3 regions of the Streptosporangium sp. NPDC002721 genome follow, and region 3 is predicted to be linked to each of the others. Evidence: riboswitches for the same ligand, from Rfam matches in the RefSeq annotation. Region 3 holds a riboswitch; each other region holds the start of a gene.
What was found. Region 3 has a riboswitch for S-adenosylmethionine ahead of ACFYWM_RS24945 (aminotransferase class V-fold PLP-dependent enzyme). Riboswitches for the same ligand answer to the same signal wherever they lie in the genome.

Region 1 (7,193 bases), on a different contig from region 3:
GCCGAGCTGGAGGTAGATGAGCCAGGTCGCGCGGTCGCGGATCAGCCGGACGGGCGCGATCGCGGTCACTCGGTCTCCCGTACGCCAGAAAAAGTGAAATAGCCGCAAAAACTATCTCATACCGGGTTAAAAGCACCTAAGGGTTATCACCCGAGGGCGTCGAGCTGCTCGGCGAACCAGCGGTGCGGGGGGAGCGCGGTCGCCGCGGCGGCCAGCAGGACACTCCTCCTGGCGCGCTCGTCCGAGGGCATCGTCAGGCCCTCGTGCAGCGCGGCGGCCGTGGCCGAGACGTCGTAGGGATTGACCGTCAGCGCGTGCTCGCCCAGCTCGGCGGCGGCGCCCGCCTCCCGCGACAGCACCAGCGCGCTGTGCGGCGACAGGATCGGCCCCTCCTTGGCCACCAGGTTCATGCCGTCGCGGATCGGGTTGACCAGCAGCACGTCGGCCAGCCGGTAGGCGGCCAGCGAGCGGGGGTAGTCGTCGTTGACGTTGAGGATCAGCGGGTCCCAGTCCTCGGTGGCGTACTCGTCCTCGATCTCCTCGGCGCAGCGCTGGACCGCCGCGGTGTACTCGCGGTACTCGGGCAGATCGTGCCGGGACGGGTAGGCGAAGGCGAGGTGCGTGACCCGGCCGTGCCACTCGGGGTGGGTCGCGAGGAACTGCTTGTAGGCGGTCAGGCCCCGCACGATGTTCTTCGACAGCTCCGTCCTGTCGATCCGCACGATCAGCCTGCGATCGCCCACCTGGGCGCGGAGCGCGGCCATGTGGGACTCCACGTCGGGCTCCGAGGCCCTGGTCCAGAGCGCCTTGCCGTCCACGCCCAGGCTGTGGGTGCCGATCCGGCTGGTCCTGCCCGCGTGCGTGACCGTGCGTTCCCCGCGGTCGACCCGCGCGCCGAGCACCGTCTCGCAGCAGTCCATGAACGCCCCGCCCCAGCGGGCCGTCAGGAAACCCGCGTGGTCGGCCCCCAGGATGCCCTCCAGGAGCTCGGTCGCGACGTCGTCGGGGAGCAGGTTGAAGTATTCGGGCGGCGCCCACGGCGTGTGCGAGAAGTGCGCCACCCGCAGGTCGGGGCGCTCGCCCCTGAGCATGGCCGGGACCAGGCTCAGGTGGTAGTCCTGCACCATCACCCGCGCCCCGTGCGGGGCCTCCTCGGCCAGCGCCATCGCGAACGCCTCGTTGTAGGACTGGTACGACTCCCACTCCCGGCGGAACCTGGCGTCGAAGTGCGGCCTGTTGGGGATGTCGTAGAGGAGGTGGTGGACGAACCAGAGGGTGGAGTTGGCGACCGCGTTGTAGGCGCGGTGGAAGGTCGCGGGGGGGATGTCGAGCATCCGCAACGCCCCGGTGTCGTAACCCGCCTGGTCGAGCCGGCCGCCGGGCGCCAGCCGCACGGCCCCGCGGTCGCCGTCGGACAGCGCCGCGCAGACCCACAGGACGTCGAGATCCCGCGCGACCTCCGAGAGGCCGGAGACCAGGCCGCCGCCTCCCCTGCGCATGGACAGCGAACCGTCTTCGGAGAGGGTGAAGGAGACGGGGCCTCGGTTGGAGGCCACCAGGATCGCGCTCATCGATTCTCCTTGAGCGTGGAGACCCCCAAGGTTAACCGGCACCTTGCCGGGGTGTCCTCGCTCTTCAGGTCAAGGAAGGAACGGCCTTCATCGAATTGTGTCAGTTCTTGTCAGCAGGTGAAGTGATGAGCCCCGCTGTATCACCCTTTTTGTGGCGTGGAGGGAGGGTCACCATCCGCGATCCCCGACCGTAGGATGTCCAGCGACCGTGACCGCTGATGGGGGCCCGTGATGGCGCTGGACGAGATGACCGAGGAACTGGCCCGATCGGCCGCCCAAGGTGACCACCGCGCTCTCGGTGAGCTGCTGAGGCGGATCGAGCCGGCCGTGCTCAGGCACTGCGGGCGGATCCTCCCCTTCCGGCAGGACGCCGAGGAGGCCTGCCAGGACACCCTGCTCGCGGTGGCGCGCAACATCGGCCGGTTCGAGGGCCGTGCCCGGTTCAGCACCTGGCTGCACATCGTGACCGCCAACTGCGCCAGGACCACCTACCGCTCGCTGAAGCGCCGCGCCGCCGAGCAGAGCTCGGACGAGCTGCCGCTGCAGAAGCCGGACGTCGCCCGGGTGAGCGTCATCGCCGGCTCCCGGCTCGACCTGCTCGACGCGATGGAGGCGCTGGAGGCCGAGAAGCCGGACCTGGCCCAGGCGCTGGTGCTGCGCGACATCTGCCAGCTCGACTACAACGAGGTGGCCGAGCAGCTGCGTATCCCGCTGGGCACCGCCAAGTCGCGCATCCACCAGGCGCGCAAGTACGTCCAGGGCGCCCTGGGCGACGCGTACGGCTTCTGATTCCCGAGCGGTCGCCCGGTCCCTCACGGCCAGGTCGCGGTGGGTCCGGGGGGTCTTGTCCGGGAACGGCCGGTGGGAGCCGTTCGCGAACACCCTCCGCGTGGCGCGCGGCCCTGGCGACCTCACCTGATCTAAGGTGGCGTTGCCCACGTCACGTGATCAATCGATCACGAACGGTCATCTCCCCTCGCGATCCGAAGGCCGAGGTCGAGGAGAGACCACATGTCCCGCAGACACGCCGTCACCACGGCATGCGTCCTGACGGCCACCGCGCTCGCCCTGGCCGCCCTGCCGGCCGGTGCCGAACGCGAGGTGACGGGCGCCCCGGCCGTGTCCGACGCCCCGTCCGCCGCCGTCGCCGTGCCGGTCGCGTCGGCCGCGTCGGCCGCGCTGCGACCGCCGCCGGGCATGCTGGAGGCGCTTGAACGAGACCTGGGCCTCACCCCGGCACAGGCCCAGGCCCGCCTGCTCAACGAGGCCCGCCTCACCCCCGTCGCGCTGCGGATGAGCAGGAGGCTCGGCCCCGATTTCGGCGGCACCTGGCTCCGGGGAGCCAGCGCGCAGGCCCTGGTGGTGGCCACCACCAAAGTCGAGGACATCCCCGAGATCCTCGCCGCGGGAGCCCTGGCCGAGGTCGTCCCCAGGTCGCTGGACGAGCTCGCCGCGATCAAGAGGCGGATCGACGCCGGCATGCCCCCGCAGCCGCTCGTGTCGAGCGTGCGCTTCGTCGACGTGAAGAGCAACAAGGTGGTCGTCCTCTCCTCGAAACCCGAGGTGGCCCAGACCTTCGTCCGGAGCATGGGGGTGGACACGGAGGCGGTGGTCGTGCTGCCCACCACCGAGTTCCCCCTGCCCCTGTACGACCTGGTGGGCGGCAACGCCTACTACATCGGCGTCACCACCCGCTGCTCGATCGGTTTTTCCGTCCTCAAGGGCACCCAGCAGGGTTTCGTCAGCGCCGGGCACTGCGGCAGGGTGGGCGACGCCACGACGGGCTTCAACCGCGCCCCCCAGGGCACCTTCAAGGGGTCGTCCTTCCCGGGCAGCGACTACGCCTGGGTCGCGACCAACGCCAACTGGACGGCCACCCCGAAGGTGGACAACGGCGAGGGCGGCACCGTGCCCGTCGCCGGCGCCCGCGTCGCCATCGAGGGGGCCTCGATCTGCCGGTCCGGCTCCACCACCGACTGGCACTGCGGCCTCGTCCAGCAGCGCGACGCCAGCGTCACCTACCCCCAGGGCACCGTCTTCGAGCTGACCCGCACCAACGTCTGCGCCGAAGCCGGAGACTCCGGCGGCCCCTTCATCTCCATCGACCAGGCCCAGGGCATCACCTCCGGCGGCTCGGGCAACTGCGGCCAGGGCGGCACCACCTACTTCCAGCCGATCGGCGAGATCCTCATCGCCTACGACCTGGACCTGAGGACCACCGCGGGCAACCCGCCGCCGCCGGTCACGGGCACCTGCACCGGCTTCCCGAACACCTACACCGGCACCCTGACCGCCGGTCAGTCCGCCTACCAGCCGCGGGGCAGGTATTACCGGTCGACCGTCAGGGGTGTCCACCACGGCTGCCTGGACGGCGCCGACGGCACCGACTTCGATCTGTACCTGCAGAAGTGGAACGGCAGGAGATGGGGGGTCGTCGCCACCTCCGCCGGCGCGGGCCCCGACGAGATGATCACCTACACCGGTACGGCCGGTTACTACCGCTACCGGGTGTTCGCCTCGGCCGGCTCCGGCGCCTACACGCTGGGGTTCAGGGTGCCGTGACCGCTCCGGCGGGTCGCCTCCGGCGGTGATGAGCGTGTCGCCTCCGGCGGCGATGAGCGTGTCGCCTCCGGCGGAGATGAGAGGGAAGAGTGCGAGGCTCCCGCCGGGTCCGTGATCACCGAGGATCACGGGCCCGGCGGGGGCCTCGCCCGCCTTCCGGGGCGCGTGCCGGGCGCCGCGCGACCGGCGGCCCGGCTCCGGCCGTCCGCTGGATAACACGCCATGTCTCGCACAGTGAGACAGGGAGTCAGGAGGGCGGCAGGGCGAGGTAGAGTGCTTGGGACCTGCGCGTCAGGTTTCCAACTGAATATTTGCTCATCCAGAGGGGTGGAGGGACCGGCCCTGCGAAGCCCCGGCAACCATCCCGGTTCAAGACTCGTTATCTGAACGAGGTCGGCCGGGACAGGTGCCAATTCCGGTCTGCGACCAGGGTGGTCCAGACGAAGATGAGGGAAAGGCCTCGCTTCATGGCGCTCGCAACCACTGAGAACACCACCACCTCGACCGGCCGCGCCGGCGACGCGCGTGACCCGCGCTTCGGCCCCGCCGTCGCCCTCTCCTGCCGGGAGTGCGGTGCCCGCTACGACCTCGGCCCCAGCTTCGCCTGTGTCGAGTGTTTCGGGCCCCTTGAGATCGCGTACGACTTCGGGCGTGTGACCCGGGAACGCATCGCCGAGGGGCCGACCAACATCTGGCGCTACCGCTCGCTGCTGCCCGTCCCCGAGGACGTGGCCACCAAGCCCAACATGGCGCCCGGCTGGACCAAGCTCGTCAACGCCGGCAACCTCGCCCGCGAGCTGGGCATCCGCTCCCTGCACGTGAAGGACGACTCCGGCAACCCCACGCACTCCTTCAAGGACCGCGTGGTGGCCATCGCCGTCGAGGCCGCCCGCAACTTCGGCTTCCACACCCTCTCCTGCTCCTCCACCGGCAACCTGGCCGGCGCCGTGACCGCCGCCGCCGCGCGGGCCGGGCTGGACGCCTGCGTGTTCATCCCCTCCGACCTGGAGCAGGCCAAGATCGTCATGGCCTCCGTGTACGGCGGCAGGCTCATCGGCATCGAGGGCACCTACGACGACGTGAACCGCTTCTGCTCCGAGCTCATCGGCGACGAGCTGGGCGACCAGTGGGGCTTCGTCAACGTCAACCTCCGGCCGTACTACGCGGAGGGGTCCAAGACCCTGGCCTACGAGATCGCCGAGCAGCTCGGCTGGCGGATCCCCGACCAGATCGTCATCCCCGTCGCGTCGGGCTCGCAGCTGACGAAGGTCGACAAGGGCTTCAAGGAGCTGATCCAGCTCGGCCTGGTCGAGGACAAGCCCTACAAGATCTTCGCGGCCCAGGCCGAGGGGTGCTCCCCGGTCTCCGCCGCCTACAAGGCGGGCCACGACGTGATCCGCCCGGTCAAGCCGGACACGATCGCCAAGTCGCTGGCGATCGGCAACCCGGCCGACGGCCCGTACGTCCTGGACATCGCCCGCCGTACCGGCGGCGCGGTCGAGGACGTCACCGACGCCGAGATCGTCGACGCGATCCGGCTGCTGGCCAGGACCGAGGGCATCTTCGCCGAGACCGCCGGAGGCGTGGTCGTCGGAGTGCTGCGCAAGCTGGTCGCCTCGGGCACGCTCGACCCCGACGCCGAGACCGTGGTCCTCAACACCGGCGACGGTCTCAAGACCCTCGACGCGGTGGCCGCGGAGGCCCGCCCGACCGCGGTGATTCGACCTTCTCTTGACGCATTCCGTGCGGCTATCGCCTAGAAATCGTGAAAGGTACTGAATTATGAGCGTTTCTGTGCGGATTCCGACGATTCTCCGGACTTACACCGATGGTGCCGCCGAGGTGAACGGAGAGGGGGAGACCCTGCGCGATGTTCTGCAGAAGCTCGACGCGGACTTCCCCGGGATCGGTGCCCGGATTCTTGATGAATCGGGAAAGATCCGACGTTTTGTCAACGTCTATGTCGGGGATGAGGACGTCCGTTTCGTCGACAACCTCGACACGGCCACGCCCTCCGGCGCCCAGGTCTCCATCATCCCGGCGGTGGCCGGAGGCTGATTCTCCCGCGTCCGCGTGGCCCTGACGGTCCCGCGGCCCTTCCTGGGGGCGCTCACCACTCCACGGCACCCGCCCGGCTCCTGCCGGGCGGGTGTCGTCTTTTGTGACGCAGGCTCATATTTATCGGGATAGATAGGGAATGTAACCCTTAACTAACTAATAGTGATAGTGAAAGTTTGTTCTCGTACTAAAAGCTCTCGTAAAGCGGTAGTTTGGTGCTTGACTCTGTTGCCCTACCGGTTCCCACAGGTATGGTCGGAACGATCGACGTGGCGAAGTCCGTCCCGGCGATTGAGGACTTCGCGAGAGGAATGGGCGTCGTCCTTAAGACCAGTAAGAGGAGTCGCAAGTGGCGCAGGGCACCGTCAAATGGTTCAACGCGGACAAGGGCTACGGCTTCATCGCGGTAGACGGTGGTAAGGATGTGTTCGTCCATTACTCCGCGATCATGATGGATGGCTACCGTGCTCTCGAGCAGGGCCAGCGGGTCGAGTTCGAGATCACCCAAGGGCAGAAGGGCCCCCAGGCGGAGTCCGTCCGGGCGGTCTGACGTAGCCGTTTCGTGAATTCGCAGGGAAGGGCCGGTGGATCCCGCGGTTTTCGCAGTCCGCTGGATCCTCGCCGCCTGGCCCGGCTCACCACAACCGGTGAGCCGGGCCTTCGCGCGTGACGGGACGAACGGTCACGCGGGCGCGGGCCCCGCGCGGGGCGCTCTCCGGCGGGCCGACGGTGACGTGCGGCGTACGGCGACGTGACGCGAGGCATACACCCACGTGACACGGAGTTGACGTCCCCGCCTCGCGCGGCGCAGGTCAACGGATCGTGGCTTGCACTCGACAGGGTAGAGTGCTAAACAGATTCTTGGCACTCACGCATAGAGAGTGCCAATCCTGGATCGAGGCGATGGGGCCCGCCGAACGGAGTCGTGGGCCCACATGCCGTCGCGGGCGTCGGCTCGGTCCGGTGTAAGCCACCCTTTCTCTGGGAGGTTAGCCGTATGGC
Region 2 (7,193 bases), on a different contig from region 3:
TGGCCGGTCAGGCCAGGGCCATGGACCTGCTGCTGTCGGGACGCACCTTCACCGGTGCCGAGGCGTACGAGCTGGGCCTGGCCGGCCGGTCGGTGCCCGGGGAGAGGCTGATGGAGGAGACGCTGGCCTACGCCCACGAGCTGGCGACGCACAGCTCCCCGGCCTCGATGGCGGTGATCAAGCGCCAGGTCTGGGGTGACTGGCAGCAGAGCCTGGAGGTGTCGGAGAAGACCGCGACGCGCCTGATGGCCGAGTCCTTCACCCGGCCGGACTTCGTCGAGGGCGTCGCCAGCTTCGTCGAGCGCCGCGCCCCGGGGTTCCCGCCCCTGTAGGTCCCCGCAGGTCCCCTCGCGGGCGGGAGCGGCGGCCTTTCCCGCGAGGCGGCCGGGGTTCCCGTCCCCGTAGCCCCGGCCGGTTCCTTCCCCGGCGGTGGTGAACGCGGGCCCGGGTGGCGCGAAGGTGTTCCGGGTCAGGGAGGTGGTTCTCCGGTCACGAGCGCCGCGAGGCCGTCGAGGATGCGGTCCATGCCGAAGGCGAACTCGTCGTCGGGGCCGCTGGACATGTCGAAGACCCGGGCCCGGAGAAGCTCGTGGATCTCGGGGAAGCGCTCGGCGTCGGTCAGTTTGGCGAGTGTCCGGCCGTAGCCGGACAGCGCCTCCTCGTCGGTGACCCGGGAGGCGTCGAAGGAGTCCTGGAGATCGGCCAGGAGCCCGACCTCGGTCCTAACGAAGCCGTTGACCAGCAGCAGCGACGCCATCTTCGTGCCTGAGTCCAGGCCGGTGCCGCGCAGGCAGCGCAGCCCGGCCTCCAGCCAGGCGACGTGGTTGGGCATGATCCCCGGGCCCGTGATGGGGATGCGCAGCGACCAGGGGTGCCGCTGCAGGGCGGCGCGCATGGCGGCGGCCCACCGGTGGACGCCGTGCCGCCAGTCGTCGCCGGGCTCCGGGAGCGGGGGAGGCGGGCCGAGCACCGCGTCCGTGATGAGCATGAGCAGGTCGCCCTTGGAGGAGACGTAGCGGTAGAGCGCCATCGTCGAGACGTCGAGCTCGGTGGCGATCTTGCTCATCGAGACCGCGGCGAGTCCCTCCGCCGAGCCCACCCGCAGGGCGGCCTCCACGATGTGCTCCAGGCTCAGGGTGCGCTTGGGCCCCTTGCCCGGCCGCTCGCGCAGGCCCCAGGCGATCTCCACGCTCTCCGGCACTTCCATCGCGCTCCCGGGCTTGACCGTCCTTTCCTGCGAGTGTATACCTTACGCAATACCGCGTATGCCATAAACAGTAGAGCGTACGCCATACACAGGAGGGGTAGTGGAGCCAGCGATAGAGGTGAGCGGCCTCACCAAGTCCTACGGCCGGGTCGCCGTCCTGACCGGCGTCGACCTGCGCGTCGCGAGCGGCAGCGTGTACGCGCTGCTCGGTTCCAACGGCGCGGGCAAGACGACGACCGTGCGTACCCTGGCGACGCTGGTCACGCCGGACGCGGGCCGGGCCACGGTCGCCGGGTTCGACGTCGTGCGCGACCGCCGCCGCGTCCGCCGCGCCATCAGCCTGACCGGCCAGCACGCGGCGGTCGACGAGTTGCTCACCGGGGAGGAGAACCTGCGGATGATGGGCCGCCTGTCCGGCCTGTCACGCGGAGGGGCCCGCCGCAGGGCGGCCGAGCTGCTGGAGCGGTTCGACCTGGTCGAGGCGGGGAGGCGGCGGGTCGGCACGTACTCGGGGGGAATGTGGCGGCGCCTGGACCTGGCCGCGGGGCTGGTCGGCGCGCCGTCGGTGATCTTTCTCGACGAGCCGACCACGGGACTCGACGTGCGGAGCAGGCAGGCGATGTGGGAGGTGATCACCCGCCTCACCGGCTCGGGCACCACGGTCTTCCTGACCACCCAGTACCTGGAGGAGGCCGACAGCCTGGCCGACAGGATCGCGCTGCTCGACGGCGGGCGGGTGGTGGCGGAGGGCACCGCCGACGAGCTCAAGGCGAGGGTCGCCGCCTGGCGGCTGGACCTCGTCCTGGCCGACACCCGGTCGTTCGCCGAGGTGACGCGCCTGCTCGGGGCGCGTGCCGTCCACGCCGATCCCGGCAGGCTGACGGTCGGGGCGGCCACCGACGGGAGCGCCGCGGGGATCCGCGCGCTGCTGGACGAGGTGGACCCGGGGCGTTCGGCGGTCGAGAGGTTCACCGTGCGGGGCGCCACGCTCGACGACGCGTTCCTCGCGCTGACGAGCAAGGAGCACAGGGAGTCGGCGGACGGGGAAGCGGCGGGCAGGAAGACGATGAACGGGGAGCGGGCCGGTGTCTGATCTCGTCGCCTGGCCGGTCATGACCGGCCGCGCCGTCCGCCTGTCGCTGCGCAACCTCGACGCGCTGCTCACCTCGTTCCTGATGCCCGTCCTGGTCATGCTGCTGTTCGTCTACCTGTTCGGCGGCGCGATCCAGACCGGCGTCGACTACGTCACCTACGCCGTCCCCGGCATCCTCGTCATGTGCGCCTCCTACGGCGCCTCCCTGACCGCGGTCGCCGTCAGCCATGACATGAGCCGGGGGATCGTCGACAGGTTCAGGTCGATGGACGTCGGCGGCGGGGCGTTCCTGGGCGGGCACGTGGCCGCCAGCACCGTGCGCAACCTCGCCTCGCTCGTCATCGTGTTCGCGGTCGCGTTCCTGCTCGGCTTCCGGGCGGAGGCGGGCCTGTCCGGCTGGGCCGCGGCGGTGGGCGTACTGGTGGTGTTCGTCCTGGCCGTCTCCGCGGTCTCGGCCGTGGTCGGCCTGCTGTCCAGGACGCCGGAGGCGGCGGGCGGCTTCACCTTCGTGGTGATGTTCCTGCCCTATCCGAGCAGCGCCTTCGTCCCGGTGCACACCATGCCCGAGTGGCTGCACGGGTTCGCGGAGAACCAGCCGGCCACGCCGATCATCGAGTCCGTGCGCGGGCTGCTGCTCGGTCAGCCGGTGGGGAGCGACCCGTGGAAGGCACTGGCCTGGTGCGGCGGCTTCCTGCTGGTCTCGGCGATCCTCTCCGGCAGGCTGTTCCGCAACCGCACCCGTTAAGACCGCCGGGAGCCGTGCTGGGGGCCGTTCCGGAGGGCGCCGCCCCCGGCACGGCCGTCCGTGCGGGACGCGTCACGCCGGACGATCGGACAGGCGGGGAGCCGGAGGGCCGGGGCTCAGGTGACCAGGGCGAGCCAGCGCGGCGCGTCGCCGAAGGGGGCGGTGCCGGAGGTGACGGCCTCCATCAGCCAGGCGGCCGAGGCGCGGGCGTTCTCCACCACGCCGGACGGGTAGTCGTACTTCACCCGGTGCTCCTCGAACTCGTCCTCGTCGTCCAGGAAGACCCTGCTCGGACGGCCCTTCAGCAGGTTGCGGCGGGTCCGGATCACGTCGAGGTCCAGGTCGACCATGGTGACCTCACCGTCTCTCCACTCCGGCACCGTGGAGATGTCGCAGTAGATCTCGTGTTTGTGCGGGGCGGCGTTGAAGGCGGCCGTCCACCAGGCGTCGCGGGGGAAGAGCATCACGAACGGATGCGGCCAGGCGACCGCGGGACCGTCGCCCTTGTGGCCGCTGGAGCCGGCCACGCAGCCCGTCCACACCCCGTGCTCGTCCTCGCCGAGCAACAGGCCGCGGTGGTGCCAGTGCAGTGACCCGTCGTACTTGCGATAGACCACATTCACGCTCTCATAGGACATTCCCCGACACTAAGGCTTGACAGAGATCTATGTATTTCCTACCTTCTAAATAGGTTAAGAGTGTCAGTGAGAAGCCCCGGCTGGCTGACCGGCAACCCTCGCACCGCGGCGGGGTGCCCCCGGGGGAGACCTGGCGGCACGGTGGGCGTGCCGCAAGCGCGGACCCCTCACCAGGGTCACCGAGACATGCCCGGGAGTGCCACATGTCGAAGACCAGCACACTGAACCACGCGAGCCCCGTCGACCTCGACACCCACGGCCACTACCGGCCCGGTGCCAGGCCCGGCCCGCGCTACCCCTTCCAGGGGCGCATCGGCACACCCGCCTTCCCCGCCGAGCCGGGCCGCTACCACCTCTACGTCGCGGCCGTCTGTCCGTACGCGCAGCGCGCGGCCATCGTGCGCTCCCTCAAGGGGCTCCAGGACGTGGTCTCGCTGTCCTACGTCGACGACGAGCGCGACGGTCGCGGATGGGCGTTCCGCGAGCGGCGCGGGGCCGACCCGGTGAACGGGTTCACCGTCCTGCGGCAGGCGTACGAGGCGACCGAGCCGGGATTCGACGGGCACGTCTCGGTGCCGGTGCTGTGGGACAGGACGACCGGCCGCATCGTCAGCAACGACTTCCCCGACATCACGATCGACCTCGCCACCCGGTTCGGCGGCGACCCCGAGGCCGACCTCTACCCCGAGGAGCTCAGGCCGGAGATCGACGAGCTCAACGCGAGGATCTACGAGTACGTCAACACGGCGGCGGGCCGCGTGGCGGCGGCCACTACCGAGACCGCGTACACCGAGGCGCGCGCGGCCGTGGTCGCCTTCCTCGACGAGCTGGACGACCGCCTGGCCGACCGCAGGTTCCTGTTCGGCTCGGGGATCACCGAGGCGGACGTGCGGCTCTGGCCGTCCCTGCTCCGCTTCGACCTGAGCGACAACCCGGCGGCCAGGATCAGCGAGCGCCCGCTCACCGCCTTCCCCAACCTGTGGGACTACGCCAGGGACCTGTACGCCCACCCCGCCTTCCGTGAGAACACCGACCTCACCGCGATCTCCTCCGGTTTCTCCGGGAAGGGCGAGACCGACGCCTGGCGGGTCCCGGTCGAGCCACTGCACGCCGACTGGGACCAGCCGCACCGCAGAGCCGCCGTATGAGTGCCTCGATCGCCGTCGTCGGCGCGGGGCCGACGGGCACCTGCCTGGTGGAGCGCATCTGCGCCAACGCCGCCGACCTGCTCGGCTGGCCGTCGCTGGACGTCCACGTGATCGACCCCCACCCGCCGGGCGGCGGGCGCGTCTGGCGCCGCGACCAGCCGGACCTGCTCTGGATGAACTCCGCCGCGGGCGACGTGACGCTCTTCACCGACGAGTCGGTGCGCTGCGAGGGGCCGATCCACCCCGGGCCCACGCTGGCCGAGTGGCTCGGCGGCGACCCGGGCCGGTTCGCCTCCCGCCCGGCGCAGAACGGCTACCTCTCCCACGTCTTCCGGCAGGCGGTGGCGAACGCCCCGCGCGGCGTCCGGGTGCACGTGCACGACGCCCGAGCCGTCGACCTCGCCAACGTTCCCGGCGGCCAGGTGGTGCGGCTGGAGGACGGCCGGACGGTCGAGGCCGACGCGGTGATCCTGGCCCAGGGGCACGGCGACGTTACCCCGACCAGGGAGGAGGGCGCGCTCGCCGGCCTGGCCTCGCGCTCGGGGCTGCGCTACCTGCCCACCGGCTACGCGGCGGACCTCGACCTGGACGGCATCCCCGCCGGGGAACCGGTGGTCATGCGGGGGATGGGGCTCGCCTTCGTCGACCTGATGGTGCTGCTCACCTCGGGCCGGGGCGGCCGGTTCGTCCGCGAGTACGACGGGGAGCTGGTCTACCTGCCCAGCGGGCGCGAGCCGCTCCTGCACGTGGGGTCGCGGCGCGGGGTGCCGTACCACTCCAAGACCGGCTACCCCTTCACGGGCGTCCGGCCGCCGGTGCCGCGCTTCCTCACCCGCGAGACACTGGGCGAGGCGCTGGGCGAGGGGCCGTGGAACTTCCGCCGGGACGTGTGGCCGCTGGTCGCCAAGGAGCTGGCCTTCGCGTACTACCACGAGCTCGTCACCGCCCACCCCAAGCGCGTCAAGCGGGGATGGGCGGAGTTCGAGGAGGTCTTCGCGGCCGAGGAGTGGCGCAGCCTCGGGATGCGCAAGCTGATCCGCGAGACCGTGCCCCGGCACCCGGACCGGCTCGACTTCGACCGGCTCGACCGGCCGCTGACCGGCATCCGGTTCGGCGACCAGGCGGGCCTGCGGAAGTGGATGCACGGCTATCTCGCCGTCGACCTGGAGCGGCGCTCGGACCCCGCGCACAGCGCCGACCACGCGATGATCCTCGGGTTGCTCTCCGTCTACGGAGTCCTCGCCGAGGCGGGCGTCTTCGACCCGTGGTTCGGCGGGTTCTTCAGCTACGTCGCCAGCGGCCCGCCGGGACCCCGGCTGGAGGAGCTGCGCGCCCTGGCCAGGGCCGGGGTGGTCACCTTCCTCGGCGCGGACCTCAAGGTCGACCACCACGACGGGCGCTGGCGGGCGCAGAGCCCCACCGTGCCCGGCGGCGTGGCCGCCACGACCCTCGTCGAGGCCAGGCTGCCCGCGCCCAGCGTGAGCCGGGCCGTCGACCCGCTCGTCACCGCGCTCCGCGACCGGGGCGAGCTCGACGAGGAGTCGGGCCTGGTGAACGTACGGCCCGCCGACCGGCGCCTGCTCGACAGGTCGGGCACCCCGCACCCCCGCAGGTTCGCCTTCGGCCCCTGGGTCGTCGGCGGCCGGGCCACCGCCGGCTTCGCCAGGCCCCGCCTCGACGCCCCGCTCTTCCGCCACGCCGACGCCCTCGCCCGGATCGTGCTGTCCGAGGCCGCCGGAACCCAGATCAGACGGCACGTCGCATGAAGCGCCCCGAGTCGACCAGACACGTCGTAACAGAGCACGTCGTACGGAACCAGGCAGTGAGAAAGCGCGAGGAGAAGAACGTGAAGTTGCGATGGGGCGCCCTGGCGCTCGCCGGGGTGCTGGCGCTCGCGGCGTGCGGGACCGAGAGCGGGGCCCCGAGCGCGGCGGCCGGCGGCGAGGGCGGCGGTGGCGACGGCGGGTCGCTCGTGTGGGCGGTGGAGACGCAGCCCATCACCTTCAACCCGCACCAGTGGGGCCAGAACAAGGCCCGCCTGCTGGTCCACAACCAGTTCGACGCCCTGATCGCCCGGGGGAGGAACGGAGAGTTCCTGCCGTGGCTGGCCAAGTCCTGGAAGGTCTCCGAGGACGGGCTGACCTACACCTTCGAGCTCCGCGACGACGTCACCTTCCACGACGGCGAGAAGTTCGACGCCGCCTCGGTGAAGGCGAACCTCGACCAGCTCGTCTCGCCCGGCTACAACGCCGCGGTCAGCGCCATCCAGCTGCGCAACTTCGGCAAGGCCGAGGTGACCGCGCCGCACACCCTGAAGGTCACGCTGAAGGCCCCCGACGGACTGTTCCTCGACTTCCTCTCC
Region 3 (7,193 bases):
TGGGGAGCGCCGAGGGGGTCGCCCTCTCCTGGTCCTCACCGGGCTCGATCATGCGGTTGCAACCGTGCCTTACTTGTCGATGTCGCCGACGACGAAGAACATCGAGCCCAGGATGGCCACCATGTCCGCGACCAGGTGGCCGGGAAGCATCTCGCGCAGCACCTGGACGTTGTTGAAGGAGGCCGAGCGGAGCTTCATCCGCCACGGCGTCTTCTCCCCGCGCGAGACCAGGTAGTAGCCGTTGAGGCCGAGCGGGCTCTCCGTCCAGGCGTAGGTGTGGCCCTCGGGAACCTTCAGAACCTTGGGCAGGCGCTGGTTGACCGGCCCCGGGGGCAGGTCGAGGAGCCGTTCCAGGCAGGCGTCGGCCAGGTCGAGGGAGACCTTCACCTGCTCCAGCAGCACCTCGAACCGGGCGTGGCAGTCTCCCGCCGACCGGGTGACGACCTTCACCGGCAGCTCGCCGTAGGCGAGGTAGGGCTCGTCCCTGCGCAGGTCGACGTCGACGCCCGCGGCGCGGGCGATCGGGCCGCTCACGCCGTACTGCATGATCGTCTCGCGGTCGAGGACGCCCACCCCGCGCGTGCGGGCGAGGAAGATCTCGTTCCCGGCGATCAGGTTCTCGATGTCGGGCAGCCGTCGCCGCACGTCGGCCACGGCCTGGGCGGCCCGGCCCGTCCACCCTGAAGGGATCTCCTCCTTGAGGCCGCCGACCCGGTTGAACATGTAGTGCATGCGCCCGCCGGAGATCTCCTCCATCACGGCCTGGAGGGTCTCGCGCTCCCGGAACGCGTAGAACATCGGGGTGATCGCACCCAGCTCCAGCGGGTAGGAGCCGAGGAACATCAGATGGCTGAGCACCCGGTTGAGCTCGGCCATCAGCGTGCGCGTCCAGACCGCCCTGACCGGCACCTCCATGCCGAGCATCCGCTCCACCGCGAGCACGACGCCCAGCTCGTTGGCGAACGCCGACAGCCAGTCGTGCCGGTTGGCCAGCACGATGATCTGCCGGTAGTCGCGGACCTCGAAGAGCTTCTCGGCGCCCCGGTGCATGTAGCCCACGATCGGCTCGGCCGCGCTGATCCGCTCCCCGTCCAGCGTGAGCCGCAGCCGCAGCACGCCGTGCGTGGACGGGTGCTGCGGTCCGATGTTGAGGATCATGTCCTCGGTCGCGAGCTCCTTGCCGTACGCCCCCCGCACGGCCTCGGCGCCCGCCCCCATACCCACGTTCAGCTCGCGGGGCGCGCCTTCAGTCATAGGGCCATGCTGTCACGTCAGCCGCGCGAGGCAAGATCCCGCAGGGCGTCGACCAACCGGTCGACGTGCTCGGAGGTCGTACCGATGCCGATGGAGGCGCGGACGGCGGAGGCGGTGACGTCGTCGCAGCCGCCGTCCTTGGCGCCCAGCAGGTGCCGTACGAAGGGGTGGGCGCAGAACTTGCCGTCGCGGACGCCGATGCCGTAGTCGCCGGACAGGGCCTCGGCGACCTCGCGGGCGGTGAAGCCGTCCACCACGAAGGAGACGATGCCGACGCGCGGGTGGTCCGGGCCCCACAGGGACAGCTCGTGGACGCCGGGGACGGAGGCGAGGCCCGCGCGCAGGCGGCCGAGGAGGCGCTCCTCCTCGCGGACCAGCGGGGTCCAGCCGGTGGCGGTCAGGGCGTCGCAGGCCGCGGCGAGCGCGACGGCGCCCAGCACGTTCGGGGTCCCGGCCTCGTGCCGGGCCTCGGGGTCGTCGTGCCACTCGGTGCCGTCGTCGTTCACGGCCTTCACCGCGCCGCCGCCCCGCAGGTACGGCTCGGCCTCGGCCAGCCAGTCGGAGCGGCCGATCAGCGCCCCGGTGCCGAACGGAGCGTAGAGCTTGTGGCCGGAGAAGACCACGTAGTCCAGGTCGAGCGCCGTCAGGTTGAGGCGGCGGTGCGGGACGAGCTGCGCGGCGTCGACGAGGACGCGGGCCCCGTGGCGGTGGGCGATGTGGGCCAGCGCGGCGATCGGCCAGAGCTCCCCGGTGACGTTGGAGGCGGCGGTCACGACCAGCAGCTTGGGACCGTCGATCGAGGCGAGGGCGTCGTCGGCGGCCCGGACGGCCTCGCCGGGGAAGGCCGGGGCCGCGAGCCGCACGGCCCGCGCCCAGGGCAGCAGCGAGGCGTGGTGCTCGGTGTCGAAGACCACGGCGGTGGTGCCCTCGGGCAGGCTGCGGGCCAGCAGGTTGGTGGCGTCCGTGGTGTTGCGGGTGAAGATCACGGAGTCGTCGGGACGGGCGCCGACGAAGGCGCGCACCGTGTGCCTGGCCTGCTCGTAGCGGGCCGTGGTCAGCTGGGACGCGTACCCGGCGCCACGGTGGACGCTGGAGTAGGCCGGGAGCGCGGCGGCGACGGCGGCGCTCACCGGCTCCAGACAGGGGGCGCTCGCGGCGTAGTCGAGGTTGGCGTAGCGGACGAGCCTGCCGCCCCTGACCGGGACCTCCAGGTCCGAGCCGAGCACGGCCGGGATCGGGCGTTCACCCGGCGTACGGGCCTGGAGGGAGCTCGCGTGAGCGGAGGCGGTGCTCTCGGGGGCGCTCGCCTGAGCGGAGGCGAGGCTCTCGGGGGTGCTGAGGATCGTCAGGGTGGACATGCCAGGGCTCCTTCGAGGTCATCGGACCCCAACCCGTGACACAGGTGCCTGGAGCCCGCGCTTGCCCGGCACACCTCGTGCCGGACCAGGTCCTCACCCGGGGCACCCCGCCGCGGACGCGAGGGTTGCCGGCCAGCGAGCCGGGGCTTGTCACTGGCACTCATGACCTACGGGGGAACTATAACCGACACTTCGCGGTGCCCCGCAAGTCCGAAACGTGATCAACCCGATATCGGAGCCTCGGGCGAGCGCCCGGCGAAGCGTGACGACCGGGACGAACGCCCATCGGGAGCTCTCGGCGAATTCGAGAGCGAAGTGTGATGAAAGAGAGGAACTCCGGGCGCCTCCCGGTCGTCCTGGCAGTCAGCCGAAGAAGCGTTCGGGCAGTTGGCCGACGGTGTGCTCCAAGCGCCGACCGACGAAGGAGAAAGCAATGGACTGGGTGACCAACCCGGAGATATGGATAGGGTTCTTCACCCTTGTCGCCCTGGAGATCGTCCTGGGGATCGACAACATCATCTTCATCTCGATCCTGGTGAGCAAGCTCCCGCCCGCACAGCGCGACAAGGCCCGCAAGCTGGGTCTCGCCGTCGCCCTGATCAGCCGCCTTCTGCTGCTGCTGGCGTTGTCGTGGGTGGTGAGGCTCACCGAACCGATGTTCGAGGTGTTCGGGCAGGGGATATCGGGGCGCGACCTGATCCTGATACTCGGAGGCCTGTTCCTGCTGGGCAAGAGCGTCCATGAGATGCACGGCAGCCTGGAGGGCGACTCCGGTCACTCCGACGGCAAGGTGGCCTCGTCCTTCACCTCGGTGATCATCCAGATCATGATCCTCGACGTCGTCTTCTCGCTCGACTCGGTGATCACCGCGGTCGGCATGGTCGACGAGATCGGCGTCATGATCGCGGCCGTCATCGTCTCGGTCATCGTGATGCTGGTCGCCTCCGGGCCGATCAGCCGCTTCGTGGAGCGGCACCCGAGCATCAAGATGCTCGCGCTGTCCTTCCTGGTGCTGATCGGTGTCGTTCTCATCGCCGAGGGATTCGAGCAGCACATCTCCAAGGGTTACATCTACTTCGCCATGGCGTTCTCGCTGCTGGTGGAGCTGCTGAACATCCGGATGCGCAAGGTGAGGCGCAAGCCGGTCGAGCTGCGCGCCCGCTACGAGGCCGGGAGTGACGCCGGTTCGGAGACCCCGGAAAGCGCAGGGACCCAGGAAAGCGCCGGGACCCAGGAGGCCCCGGTGAGCCAGGGAGCTCCGGCGGGCCGCGCCGACGAGCCCGCCGAGAGGGGGAAGCCGGACGAACGGGCCTGATCCTGGACCGGGGATTACGATGCTTACGTGCTCTTTGATCCCTGGAATCCGGAATTCGTCGCCCACCCCTACGACGTCTACGACGAGCTGAGGCGGGAGCGGCCGGTCAGCTTCTTCGAGCCGACCGGCCAGTGGCTGGTGGCCAGGCACGCCGACGTCAACGCGCTGCTGCGGGACCGCAGGCTCGGCCGCTCCTACCTGCACGTCGCCTCGCACCGGGAGTTCGGCAGGCCGGACGACCCCGGGTTCCAGGACCCGTTCTGGCGGGTGATCAGGGCGGGGATGCTCGACGTCGAGCCGCCGGTGCACACCAGGCTCCGGCGGCTGGTGTCGAAGGCGTTCACCCCCCGCATGGTCGAGGCGCTCCGCCCCAAGGTCGCCCGCATGGCCGGGGAGCTGGTGGACGCCTTCGTCGAGCGCGGCGGCGGGGACCTGATCGCCGAGGTCGCCGAGCCGCTCCCGGTCACGGTGATCGCCGAGATGCTCGGCGTCCCCGAGGCCGACCGGCACCTGCTGCGGCCCTGGTCGGCCGACATCTGCGGCATGTACGAGCTCCAGCCGTCGGTCGAGGCCCAGCACACGGCCGTACGGGCGGCCGAGGAGTTCTCCGCCTACCTCGTCGAGCTGGCCCGCGCCCGCAGGGCCGACCCCGGCGACGACCTGATCAGCGCGCTCGCCCTGGTGGCCGACGAGGGTGACAGGCTCACCGAGGAGGAGCTGGTCGGCACCTGCGTGCTGCTGCTCAACGCCGGGCACGAGGCCACCGTGAACGTCACCGGCAACGGCTGGTGGTCGCTGTTCCGCAACCCGGCCGAGCTGGACCGGCTCCGCGCCGACCACGCGCTGCTGCCCACGGCGGTCGAGGAGCTGATGCGCTGGGACACCCCGCTGCAGATGTTCGAGCGCTGGGTGCTGGAGGACATCTCGGTGGGCGGGGTCGACATCCCGCGCGGCGCCGAGGTGGCGCTGCTGTTCGGCTCGGCCAACCGCGACCCCGAGGTCTTCGCCGACCCCGCCCGCCTGGACGTGGGCCGGGCCGACAACCCGCACATCTCCTTCGGCGCCGGAATCCACTTCTGCCTGGGGGCGCCGCTGGCCAGGGTCGAGCTGATCGAGTCCTTCGGTGCCCTGCTGCGCAGGGCACCGAAGATGGAACTCGCCGCCGAGCCCTCCTGGGGCCCGGGTTACGTCATCCGGGGCCTGACCTCGCTCGACGTACGGGTCTGAAACCCGTCGCACACGGGTGACCCGTCACACACGGGTGTCGTCCCGAGCGACGGACGGTGCTCGCCCCCGGCGGTGAGCCCCCGGCGGTGAGCCCTCGGCGGTGAGCCCCGCCGGGCCGGCGCCGGTGTGGCGGGTCGACGGGGCTCTGAGACGGGCGTCGGTGTGGTGGGTCGGTGATGGCTCTGGGGACAGCCGGATGTCGGCGCGGTGGGTCAGCGGCGGCTCTGGGAGAGCCAGCCGAACCCGCCGAGGCCGCCCGCCGCGATGAGCTCCGCCTCCTCCGAGGCCCTGGCGAGGGCCTGCAGGTAGCCGCGCGGGTCGTTCCCGGCCTGCGCGACCGGGGGACGGCCCCCGGTGACGCCGAGGGCGCGCAACGCCTCGCGCTGCGTGGTCAGCGCCGTCGTGACGGCCCCGGCGCTCTCGCCGGAGGCCGCGCAGGCGTCGAGCGCCACGTGGGCGGTGATGTCGCACGAGCCGTCGGGCACGGGCGCGACCATCGCTCCGTCGCGGTATCCGGCCAGCGTGCCGTACGGCGGCCGGTCGTCCAGGGCGTGGGAGTAGTCGATCGCGACCGCCCGGCCGCGCGCCAGCCGTACGACCACCGACGCCCAGGCCCTGTCGCGCGGCCTGCCGATCTCGGCCCGCTCCCCGACGGCCCGCATCGGCCACCATCGGTCCAGCCAGGCGAGGTCCGCCTCGGAGGGCCTGCCGCCGAGGCGCTCCTCACCGTCGGTGACGTTGACCATGACGAGCCGGGGCCCGTCGGCCGTCTGCTCCGCGACATCGACCGGGACGTTGTCGAGCCACTCGTTGGCGATCACCAGCCCGTGGATCCCGTCCGGCGCGGCCCTCGCCCAGACGATCTCCTCGGGCAGCTCCGGCGGCCGGGACGCCAGGTCGACCGCCGTCACCCGCAGTCTCGACCGGAGCGCGGGCGGCGCCGCGGCCAGCACGCCGGCCGCCAGCTCGCCCTCGCCGGCGCCGATGTCGACCAGGTCGAGCGGATCGGGGCCGCCGAGCGCCTCGTCGACCGCGGCCAGCTCGCGCAGCACGGCCTCGGCGAAGACGGGGGAGGCACCGACCGATGTCCGGAAATGACTGGAGGGGCGCTCCCGGAGATAGAAGCCGCTTTCGCCGTAGAGCGCATGCTCCATCGCGGCACGCCAGGTGAGCCACACGCTCTCAGACGCTACCCGCCGGGGCGGGGGAACGAGATCGACTCGCGCTGACGCTTCGAGTGAATGCATGACTACATTCTGTCACCGGTTTGCGCGATCGTTGTCGACGCCGCGTCGGCGCGCCACCGCCCGGATCGCCGCGTGAGCCGGGCCCGCGGGTTCTCCGGCGGGTCCCGTAAGCTCCCGGTTCTTCCAGGCCAGACCTCCGGAGGTCCGCTACCGACCGCTACCGATGACGCGGCTTGCCACGGTTACGACGGCCTGGCCCGTTACGCTGGTCAATCGGGCACGGAGCCCCACATGGTCGAAGGACGGGACGTCATGGACGCAGTCGATCGCCCGGCACGGCTGGCCGTCGGAGTGGTTGGAGCGGGCAGGGTCGGTTCGGCGCTCGGCGCCGCGCTCGTCAGGGCGGGACACCGGGTGGTGGCGGCGAGCGGTGTCTCCGACGCCTCCAGGGAGCGGGCGGTCGAGCGGCTCGGGCTCGTCCCCACCCGGCCCGAGGACGTGGTGGCCGGTGCGGACCTCGTCCTGCTGACCGTCCCCGACGACGTGCTGCCCGGCCTGGTCTCCGGGCTGGTCGAGACGGGGGTCGACCTGCGCGGCAAGCTGGTGGCCCACACCAGCGGCGCGTACGGCCTGGCGGTGCTGAACCCGGCGATCAAGGCCGGGGCGCTGCCGCTGGCGCTGCACCCCGTGATGACCTTCACCGGCCGCGACGACGACCTGCGCCGCCTCACCGGGATCTCGTACGGGGTGACCGCCCCCGACCCGCTCCGCCCGGTGGCCGAGGCCCTCGTCATCGAGATGGAGGGCGAGCCGGTCTGGATCGCCGACGAGGACCGGCCGCTCTACCACGCG

Region 1: it holds a riboswitch for S-adenosylmethionine, as region 3 does, so the genes downstream of both, thrC (threonine synthase) here and ACFYWM_RS24945 (aminotransferase class V-fold PLP-dependent enzyme) in region 3, are expected to answer to the same signal.
Region 2: it holds a riboswitch for S-adenosylmethionine, as region 3 does, so the genes downstream of both, ACFYWM_RS14025 (glutathione S-transferase C-terminal domain-containing protein) here and ACFYWM_RS24945 (aminotransferase class V-fold PLP-dependent enzyme) in region 3, are expected to answer to the same signal.

Annotation. Positions count from the first base shown of each region.
Region 1 is NZ_JBIAQI010000026.1:24,793-31,985, forward strand. Features, by position in the region: gene ACFYWM_RS32510 (MFS transporter) at 1-69, opposite strand, end outside; gene ACFYWM_RS32515 (trehalose-6-phosphate synthase) at 147-1,571, opposite strand; gene ACFYWM_RS32520 (RNA polymerase sigma factor) at 1,803-2,360, shown strand; gene ACFYWM_RS32525 (S1 family peptidase) at 2,583-4,133, shown strand; SAM riboswitch class I at 4,446-4,586, shown strand; gene thrC (threonine synthase) at 4,601-5,893, shown strand; gene ACFYWM_RS32535 (MoaD/ThiS family protein) at 5,916-6,191, shown strand; gene ACFYWM_RS32540 (cold-shock protein) at 6,541-6,741, shown strand; gene groL (chaperonin GroEL) at 7,189-7,193, shown strand, end outside.
Region 2 is NZ_JBIAQI010000009.1:28,140-35,332, forward strand. Features, by position in the region: gene ACFYWM_RS14000 (enoyl-CoA hydratase-related protein) at 1-332, shown strand, start outside; gene ACFYWM_RS14005 (TetR/AcrR family transcriptional regulator) at 470-1,207, opposite strand; gene ACFYWM_RS14010 (ATP-binding cassette domain-containing protein) at 1,308-2,300, shown strand; gene ACFYWM_RS14015 (ABC transporter permease) at 2,293-3,045, shown strand; gene ACFYWM_RS14020 (DUF402 domain-containing protein) at 3,162-3,683, opposite strand; SAM riboswitch class IV at 3,736-3,848, shown strand; gene ACFYWM_RS14025 (glutathione S-transferase C-terminal domain-containing protein) at 3,887-4,831, shown strand; gene ACFYWM_RS14030 (FAD/NAD(P)-binding protein) at 4,828-6,597, shown strand; gene ACFYWM_RS14035 (ABC transporter substrate-binding protein) at 6,678-7,193, shown strand, end outside.
Region 3 is NZ_JBIAQI010000017.1:211,201-218,393, reverse strand. Features, by position in the region: gene ACFYWM_RS24955 (acyltransferase family protein) at 1-52, opposite strand, end outside; gene ACFYWM_RS24950 (NADH-quinone oxidoreductase subunit D) at 70-1,254, opposite strand; gene ACFYWM_RS24945 (aminotransferase class V-fold PLP-dependent enzyme) at 1,272-2,612, opposite strand; SAM riboswitch class IV at 2,665-2,780, opposite strand; gene ACFYWM_RS24940 (TerC family protein) at 3,046-3,927, shown strand; gene ACFYWM_RS24935 (cytochrome P450) at 3,955-5,154, shown strand; gene ACFYWM_RS24930 (SAM-dependent methyltransferase) at 5,367-6,308, opposite strand; gene ACFYWM_RS24925 (Rossmann-like and DUF2520 domain-containing protein) at 6,654-7,193, shown strand, end outside.